4 regions of the Streptomyces sp. NPDC055189 genome follow, and region 2 is predicted to be linked to each of the others. Evidence: riboswitches for the same ligand, from Rfam matches in the RefSeq annotation. Region 2 holds a riboswitch; each other region holds the start of a gene.
The links. Region 2 has a riboswitch for cyclic di-AMP ahead of ACWFR3_RS45265 (LysM peptidoglycan-binding domain-containing protein). Riboswitches for the same ligand answer to the same signal wherever they lie in the genome.
Positions count from the first base shown of each region.

Region 1: another riboswitch for cyclic di-AMP. It lies ahead of ACWFR3_RS09305 (M23 family metallopeptidase); the one in region 2 lies ahead of ACWFR3_RS45265 (LysM peptidoglycan-binding domain-containing protein).
Region 3: another riboswitch for cyclic di-AMP. It lies ahead of ACWFR3_RS35150 (C40 family peptidase); the one in region 2 lies ahead of ACWFR3_RS45265 (LysM peptidoglycan-binding domain-containing protein).
Region 4: another riboswitch for cyclic di-AMP. It lies ahead of ACWFR3_RS42130 (M23 family metallopeptidase); the one in region 2 lies ahead of ACWFR3_RS45265 (LysM peptidoglycan-binding domain-containing protein).

Region 1 is NZ_JBSGSG010000009.1:80,961-83,139, forward strand. It holds gene ACWFR3_RS09300 (M16 family metallopeptidase) at 1-758, shown strand, start outside; cyclic di-AMP (ydaO/yuaA leader) riboswitch at 974-1,137, shown strand; gene ACWFR3_RS09305 (M23 family metallopeptidase) at 1,150-1,953, shown strand.
Region 2 is NZ_JBSGSG010000145.1:4,122-6,300, forward strand. It holds gene ACWFR3_RS45260 (glycoside hydrolase family 15 protein) at 1-48, opposite strand, end outside; cyclic di-AMP (ydaO/yuaA leader) riboswitch at 883-1,047, shown strand; gene ACWFR3_RS45265 (LysM peptidoglycan-binding domain-containing protein) at 1,050-1,766, shown strand; gene ACWFR3_RS45270 (hypothetical protein) at 1,763-2,149, opposite strand.
Region 3 is NZ_JBSGSG010000072.1:22,822-25,000, forward strand. It holds gene ACWFR3_RS35140 (ATP-dependent Clp protease proteolytic subunit) at 1-6, shown strand, start outside; gene ACWFR3_RS35145 (hypothetical protein) at 14-322, shown strand; cyclic di-AMP (ydaO/yuaA leader) riboswitch at 686-849, shown strand; gene ACWFR3_RS35150 (C40 family peptidase) at 853-1,326, shown strand; gene ACWFR3_RS35155 (DUF6328 family protein) at 1,457-1,963, shown strand; gene ACWFR3_RS35160 (LysE family translocator) at 1,980-2,179, opposite strand, start outside.
Region 4 is NZ_JBSGSG010000112.1:3,372-5,550, reverse strand. It holds gene ACWFR3_RS42135 (PP2C family protein-serine/threonine phosphatase) at 1-486, shown strand, start outside; cyclic di-AMP (ydaO/yuaA leader) riboswitch at 757-903, shown strand; gene ACWFR3_RS42130 (M23 family metallopeptidase) at 915-2,000, shown strand.

The sequences.
Region 1 (2,179 bases), on a different contig from region 2:
CCGCCGTCGTCGTGGGCGACCTGACCGGCGTCGACCTGGACGCCGTCCTCGCCGACACCATCGGCTCCTGGACCGGCGGCACGGCCGAGCCGCGCCCGGTGCCCCCGGTGACCGCCGACGACACCGGGCGTGTCGTGATCGTCGACCGCCCCGGCGCCGTCCAGACGCAGCTGCTCATCGGGCGCGTGGGACCGGACCGGCACGACCGTGTCTGGCCCGCGCAGGTGCTCGGCACGTACTGCCTGGGCGGCACCCTCACCTCGCGTCTGGACCGCGTCCTGCGCGAGGAGAAGGGATACACCTACGGCGTGCGGTCGTTCGGCCAGGTCCTGCGTTCCGCTCCGGACGGCACGGGCGCCGCGATGCTGGCCATCAGCGGCTCCGTGGACACCGAGTCCACCGGACCGGCGCTCGACGACCTGTGGAAGGTCCTGCGCACGCTCGCCGCCGACGGCCTCACGGACGCCGAGCGCGATGTCGCCGTGCAGAACCTGGTGGGCGTGGCCCCGCTCAAGTACGAGATGGCGGCGTCCGTGGCGGCCACCCTCGCCGACCAGGTCGAGCAGCACCTGCCCGACGACTTCCAGGCGCAGCTGTACCGCCAGTTGGCCGCGACCGGCACCGTGGAGGCCACCGCGGCCGTGGTGAGCGCCTTCCCCGTGGACCGGCTCGTGACGGTGCTCGTCGGTGACGCCTCGCAGATCGAGGAGCCCGTCAGGGCGCTCGGCATCGGCGAAGTGAGTGTCGTCACCGGCTGAGCAGGGTGACAGCCTGAGTGACAGTCAGGACATATCGGGACCCCAGCGGCTGGAATTGGCCACTGGGGTCCCCGTATGTCCGAATTAGTAGGGAGGTTACGTGTCTGCCCTGTGGCGTGCGCTACAAAAGCTCTGATCCGTTTGTCGTTTGAAAGACGCCACGCTTAGCGTCTGGTCCGGCTGTTCGTCATGCAGTACGCCGCACCCGCGGCACCGGACAGTCATCGCCGAGTCCCCGTACGGCGCGAGCCAGGGGAGCCGGGGACCCACATGTCCCCTTGGGGTGAATCGGGAACCTTGCCGTGAGGTGAGGGACTCGTAGGAGACCTTCCTGCTCCGAACCCGTCAGCTAACCCGGTAGGCGAGAAGGAAGGAAAGGATCAGCCGCTTCATGGCGTTCACCCGTGCCACCGGGAAGCACCGTCGCCCGAGCCGCCTCACGCGTACGACCGCGAACGTGGCGGGCGTCGCCGCACTGACCACCACCGGTGTCATCGGAGGCCTGGCCGCTCCGGCGCTCGCCGCCGACGAAGCGCCGGCTCCGCAGCACACCGGCCTGACCCAGGCCGTCTCCGTCGGCGACTCGCTCGCCGCGAGCATCGACGCGCAGGCCGCTGCCCAGCAGCAGGCCGCCGACGACGCGGCGGCCGCCAAGAAGGCCGAAGAGGCCGCCAAGAAGAAGGCCGAAGAGGCCAAGCGCAAGGCCGAGGCCGAGGCGAAGGCCAAGGCCAAGAAGGAGCGCGAGGCCAAGGAGCGTGCCGCTCGCGAGGCCGAGCGCAAGCGCCTGAACACCTACGTCGCCCCGGTCTCCGGCTCGTACGTCTCCACGGGCTACCAGACCGGCGGCGCCATGTGGTCCTCCGGCAGCCACACCGGCATCGACTTCCACGCCGCGTCCGGCACCTCGGTCCACGCGGTCGGCTCCGGCACCGTCGTCGAGGCCGGCTGGGGCGGCGCCTACGGCAACAACGTGGTCATCAAGATGAACGACGGCACGTACACCCAGTACGGCCACATGTCGTCCCTCGGTGTCACCGTCGGCCAGGCGGTCACGCCGGGCCAGCAGATAGGCCTCTCGGGCTCCACCGGCAACTCCAGCGGCCCGCACCTGCACTTCGAGGCCCGCACCGGCGAGGACTACGGCACGGACATCGACCCGACCGCCTACCTCCGCTCGCACGGCGTCAGCATCTGATCGAGAGCAGCTGATCGAAGCGGTTCGCGCGACGCGCACCCGATTCACCGAAAGCCCCGGCTCATCGCGAGCCGGGGCTTTCGCCGTTCGGGTGCCGCCTTTGACCATGCCTCGCCTTTGGTCACGCATCACCTTTGGCCAAAAGTATCCATGGATTTCGGCCAGCCATCGGAAATTCAGCCGCTCTGCAATAGAGTCACTGAAAAAGCGTCGATCGACCGCGTTT
Region 2 (2,179 bases):
CCGGTGTTCCGCGTCCTGGTAGTCCACGCCTGAGCCTTCCGCCCGCATTGAAACCGGGGGCCACCGTACAGCGCCGCTCTGCCGTAACTGCGGATACTGGCGGGTGTTTCACGATTTTCGGCGGTGCGCGGAGGAGGCCCCCGGCCGCTCCTGCGGCGGCGCGACCGAACGCCTTACGGGGCGTCGGGCGGGATCTCGTTACGTCGACGCGCGAATTTCCGTCCCCGGGAAGGGAGTTACGGGAATCAGCTGCCAGGGGGCAAGAATTGCTGATGCACAGACGTGAATTGAATGTTGATATGCCGTCACATCCAGGATGCGGTCCGATTCTGCTGATAGCGCGCGCACTGCGGTAGCGCTGCGGACTCAAGGCAGGGCATCCCAAACAGCCCCCACCGCATGCCCGTCGCCTCTCACCGCCATCGCCATCGCCATCGCCAGCCTCCTGTCGGCCCATGCCGCCGAGAAGAGAAGGCGCGGCGGGGCGACATCGACAGTACGCCGATATGCCCGCTTTGATACGTAAAGCGAACTACCTTTATGTCCACTTTTGCACTGCGAAACAACTTTTCATGCCATTAAAGGCATACGCTTACCGACGTCCGCCTTACCGAATGTTCGGCCCAATTAAGGCGACCCTGCGCGTGCTCGATTCAGTGAATTGGGTCACGCCGCCGACCGCGGCCCCAGGGAAGCCGTTGCGCATACTTCCGTTGCGCGCGGCGAAAGTTGGCCTTTTTGATCAATGAGAGCGAAAGATCCTTATCGCCGAGGAATGATCTCGGACATTGCCTATGCGAATTCGTGTCTTGTTCCCTCCCGGCTTTCTCGCTTAATGTCAAAGTCAATCCGGATGGAACGCCGAATCCTGCCGCTGTCCGGAAACCCTTCCCACCCACACACTCACGCACGGCAGGAGCGGGGGACCCAGGTAAGCCGCCGATCCGGATTCCGGAACGGCTCGGGGTGAAGTCGCATTCGCAGTGCGACCGGACATCTCCCGTCCGAACCCGACAGCTCACCTCGCAGGCGACGGAGAGGAATTCGTCATGCCTGCAAAGGGTAAGCACCGCCGCCCCAAGTCCAGCTCGCTCAACCGCAACATCGCCGCCGCAGGCGCGGGCGGGGCCGTGCTCGTCCTCCCGGTGCTGGGCGCGACCACCGCGAGCGCGGCGCCGGCCGCCGCAGCCGTCAAGCCCGCCGCAGCCCCCAAGACCTACGTCGTCGCCGCAGGTGACTCCCTCGCCAAGATCGCTCGGGAGCACACCGTGAACGGCAGCTGGAAGAAGCTGTACGAGGACAACCGCAGCGCCCTCGGCAACGACCCGAAGCTGATCCAGCCCGGAGTCAAGCTCACCCTCGACGAGAAGGCCCCGGCCCAGCGGGCGGACCGCTCCGAGCGGTCGGACACGCTCTCCGCCAAGCCCGCCGCCGCCAAGACCTACACCAACAACCTGGACGGCTGGATCAAGGAGTCGCTCGACGTCCTGGCCCAGCACGGCATCCCCGGCACCTACGAAGGCATCCACCGCAACATCATGCGCGAGTCCTCCGGCAACCCCCAGGTCACCAACAACTGGGACTCCAACGCTGTGGCCGGAACGCCGTCCAAGGGACTCCTGCAGGTCATCGACCCCACCTTCGAGGCCTACCACGTGCCCGGCACGTCGACCGACAGCTTCGACCCCGTCGCCAACATCACCGCTGCGTGCAACTACGCGGCCGACCGGTACGGCTCGATCGACAACGTGAACGGCCCGTACTAGACCGACCCCGTTCCATCCGCTGTGAGCCCCGGCACACCATGTGTCCGGGGCTCCGGCCGTTGTGAGGGGATGCGGGCCCGCCGTTCCAGGGCCTTGGCGACGACCTGCCCCAGCGGCGCGTCGGGGAACTTCTTCCAGGACTTCGGCCGCCGTCGGGCCAGCCTCTGCTCGATCGCGTCGGCACCGGCATCGGCGTCGGCCGTGTCGCGGGAGCGGCCTCCCTGCGTGAGAGCGAGATGTTCGAGCCGCCGGTTCGCGCTGTTGGACGCCCGCTTGTTCCGGCGGATGCTCTTGCGGGAGCTCTTGTCGTTCTCGCCGTAGGCGTTGCGCCGGTCCTTCCGGTAGCTCAGCCGCTTCTTCTCCTGCGGGGACTTCCGCCGCACGGTCCGGCTCCTCTCTTCTCGCTCCAGCCG
Region 3 (2,179 bases), on a different contig from region 2:
GGGTGAACCGCCGGTGCTGCCGCCCGAACTCCCCCCGTTGCCCGCACTCACCCGCGCCGAGGGCGAGTTAATCGACCGGTATCTCGAAGTGGTCGACCTGGTGGGCCGGATCAACCCCGCCCGCGCATCGGACACCTATGGCGGACTGCGCGCCGCCCAGGCCCTGGTCGGCAGCGCGACAGCCCTGCGGGACGCGCTGACGCTCATGCACCAGCGCGGCGAGAGCGCCGTGCACGCGCCGACGCTGGCCAGGGCGCTGCGCGTGCTTGACGGGGAGCGGCGAGCCGGGCGGGTCACCGTGCCGCCTCCGCAGGCGTCCTGAGCCCCCGTCACCACGGCCCTGACCCCCGAACCGTCCGGACCCGATTCCAAACGAACCAAACGGGCTACCTCGTTCGGCGTAGACATTCGTAGTCTTTCGAGCCGTCTTCGGTTGCGTCAGATGCGTACGCGTGGGCCGGAATTCTTCGTTCCGGTGCTGGTCGAACGATGCTCGGACCCCTTGGTCCGATCCCGGATCCGACCCTGTCCACCCGAACGGTTCAGTCGTGAGGAGGTTCACAAAACGCCGTTTCGGCTCGGAATTTGACCACTTGGCGGGTCAAGATCCCTTCCGACGACAAGCCCCCGCCACAGCGGCGGGGCGATCCGGGCGGACGCCGAGTCCTGCCGCCGCCCGGATGACCGGTCGACATCGGTGCATCGGCAGGAGTGGAGGACCCAGGCATGACGGGTCGGTCCGGAAGGTCCGGACGCCGACCCTTGGGGTGAAGCCGCACATCGCGGCCGGGCAACTTCGCCAGCCCGAATCCGACAGGTCATCCTTCACAGGCGGCTGACGAAGGGTTGCGCATGACTGCGCTGAATCATGTTCCGTCGCTGCTCACCAGGGCCGGTTCGGTATCCGCCCTCACGCTCGCCGTCGTAGGCGGCACGCTGGCGGCTCCGGGACTCACGTCGGAGGCCGAGGCCGCGACGCACGCGACCAAAGCGCTCAAGATCGCTGCCTCGAAGAAGGGCTCTCCGTACCGCTACGGGTCGACGGGTCCACATCGGTTCGACTGCTCGGGCCTGACCCTCTACTCGTTCAAGCGCGCGGGCAAGAAGCTGCCACGCACCGCCGCACAGCAGTACAACAAGACCCGTCACATCTCCGCGTCCAAGCGCGAACGCGGCGACCTGGTCTTCTTCCACTCCGGCCGGAACGTGTACCACGTCGGCATCTACGCCGGTAAGGGCCGGATCTGGCACGCCCCGAAGTCGAACACCGTGGTGCGGCTCGAGAAGATCTGGACCAAGAGCGTCTGGTACGGCAGGGTGCGCTGATCACCCGTCACCGATCTACGGCTGTCGGACGGTGGCGGCCTCACCGCCACCGCTCGACCGGCCCCCGTCGGGCGTTTTGACCGGCGCGTCCGTCAGGCGTGGAGAGCGTCGACGCGGATACTCGTGCGCCATGGCCGAAAACAACAGCTCCACCGCTGCGGGCGAGCCGTCGCGCAACGAGACGACCTTCGAACGCGCCGACCGCAACTTCTCGGAGATCCTCCAGGAGCTGCGCGTCACACAGGCCGGGGTGCAGATCCTCTTCGCGTTCCTGTTGACGCTCGCCTTCACCGAGCGCTTCCCGTCGCTCGACACGGTGCAGCGCGCCACGTACGTCAGCACGCTGCTGCTCGCCGTCCTCGCCGCGGCGCTGTTCACGGCACCGGCCGCCGTGCACAGGTCACTGTTCGGGCGGCAGGCCAAACCGCGGATCGTGCGGGTCTCGTCCCGCCTCGCCGGGTTCGGCCTGGTGGTCCTGGTGTTCGCGGTCGCCGGTGCCGTGCTCCTGGTCGTCGACGTGGCGGTGGGCAGGACCGGCGGGATCATCGCGAGCGCGGGCACGCTGGTGGTGTGCGCGGGCCTGTGGGGCCTGCTCCCGCTCCTGGTGCGTCGCGCGGCGGACAGGGACAGCGAATAGGCCACGCCGGACGATGTCAGCCGAGCAGCGCCTCGGTGAGGAGCACCAGGCCGAGCGCGCTGAGCACGACCCCGGTGCCGCCCTCGATGGCGCGGGCCACGCGCGGTTTGCGCAGCCGCCGGCCGAGGCGGTCCACCAGGAGCGCGACGACCGGGAACCACACCAGGGCCAGGGCCACGATGATGGACGCCAGCAGCAGGGTCCTTGGCATCGCGG
Region 4 (2,179 bases), on a different contig from region 2:
GCCCTCGCGCGTGAGGGCACGCGACGCGACGGGCTCGACGACTTCGAGGGGTTCACCACCGCCATCCTCGCGGAAATCCCGCACGGCGGTGGTCTCGTACGCCTCATCAACCGCGGGCACCCCGGGCCGCTCCTTCTGCACGGCGACGGACGGCTGTGCGTCCTGTCCGCGACCGAGCCCGCGCTGCCGCTGGGGATGGGGGAGCTGGGCGCCTGGCCGGACCGCGCGGACGAGTCGGAGTTCCCGCCGGGGGCGATGCTGCTGCTCTACACCGACGGGCTCTCCGAGGCGCGTGACCGACGGGGCGAGTTCTACGATCCGGCCGCCCGGCTCGGCGGCCGCATCTTCCCCGGACCCGATGGCCCGGACGCGCTCCTGTCGACGCTCACCGAGGAAGTGTGGCGGCACACCGGCGGCGGGACGACCGACGACATGGCGCTGCTCGCGGTGCGACGGCCGTCGGCGCCGGGGGACGGCGTCAGGTGACGGAGATCCGTGTCAGGTCACGTAGATCGATGTCACCGGCCGTGACTGAAGGACACCACTCCGCATAACAACTGACGTACTGTCAAGGAATTGTGAAGCTCCGGTGTGTGAAGAAGTGGCGTCAACTCGCCCCGTTCCGAACCCCCGTGTCCCGTTAAGTACAGGCCAATGCCGTTAACGATCAGTCGGAACGGCTTGGAATACGACCCCGCTGTCTATTAACGTTCGATAACGCAGCGCGGTCGTCCCAGCCGTCACTCGAGTCGGCTCCGCGCGCACGCGCCTAATCCCGAAAGGGAGCCGGGGAACCACTAATTGGGGTGAATCGGACATCCGTGCATCCGTGCCGGCTGTCCGTAGGAGACCTTCCTGCTCCGAACCCGTCAGCTAACCCGGTAGGCGAGAAGGAAGGAAAGGAGTGCGCCCCCGTGGCGTCCAACCGCCCTGCCCCCCAAGGCGCGTACGTACCGAATGACAACGATTTCGGTGGGTATGACGAAAATTCCTGGGAGGAATGGAATCCCACCGAGGAGTCCATCCGTCCCGTCCGCGGCAGGCACCGCGTCCACAAGCGGGGCGGTGGCGGGCTCGCCCGCAGCTCCACGGTTCTCGGCGTAGGCGTCATAGCCGCGGTCGGCGCGGGCGGCATAGCCACCGCGCAGGGCGGCAAGCCCCCGGTCTCCATCGAGATGCCGGACATGTCGGCCGTCACGGACTCGCTGCCGGAGGCCAAGTCGCTGCCCGGCGTGGGCTCTTTGATAGCCGGCGACTCGGACGACTCCGCCGCCGCGGACAACGGCGTGACGGTTGCCGCCGCTCCCCTGAGCGCAGCGGGCCTCAGCACCGCCGATGCCGAGCAGGGCAGCACGGACGCCGGCGAGGCACTGCGGGCGCGCATCATGGAGCAGGCGGAGAACCAGCAGGACCAGGCGGACGACGCGGTCCAGAAGGCGGCCGAAGAAGCCGCCGTGAAGCAGGCCGCCGAACAGGCCGCCGCCAAGCAGTCCGCGGCCGAGAAGAAGATCGCCGCCGAGAAGGCCGCCGCGAAGAAGAAGGCCGAGGCGGAGGCCAAGAAGAAGGCCGAGGCGGAGCGCCTGGCCAAGCTCGCGAAGAGCTACACACTGCCCGTCGGCTCGTACACGCTCACCGGCACCTTCGGCCAGCCCGGTTCCATGTGGTCCTCCGGCTACCACACCGGCCTGGACTTCGCGGCTCCGACGGGCACGCCCATCAAGGCCATCCACTCCGGCACCATCAAGGAGGCCGGCTGGGCGGGGGCGTACGGCTACCGCACGGTCCTCGAACTCGACGACGGCACCGAGCTCTGGTTCTGCCACCAGTCCTCGATGAGCGTCAGCGTCGGCCAGAAGGTCACCACCGGCGAGACCATCGGCCGCGTCGGCGCGACCGGCAACGTCACCGGCGCCCACCTCCACCTGGAGGTCCACCCGGGCGGCGACTCCACCGGGGTCGACCCGGCGGCGTGGCTGCGCGGCAAGGGCCAGTCGCTCTGAGATAGCCAGTAGCCCCGGAACTCCGGCGGTCCTGGCGACAACCCCCCGACGCCAGGGCTGCCGGTTCGGCGTGTGCCGGTTCGGCACCTCCCGGTTCGGCATGTCCCGGTTCTGCACGCCCGCCATCCGGGTGCCGCGGACCGGCCCAGCGGAATGCTGTGATCCGTATGGGCGTTGAG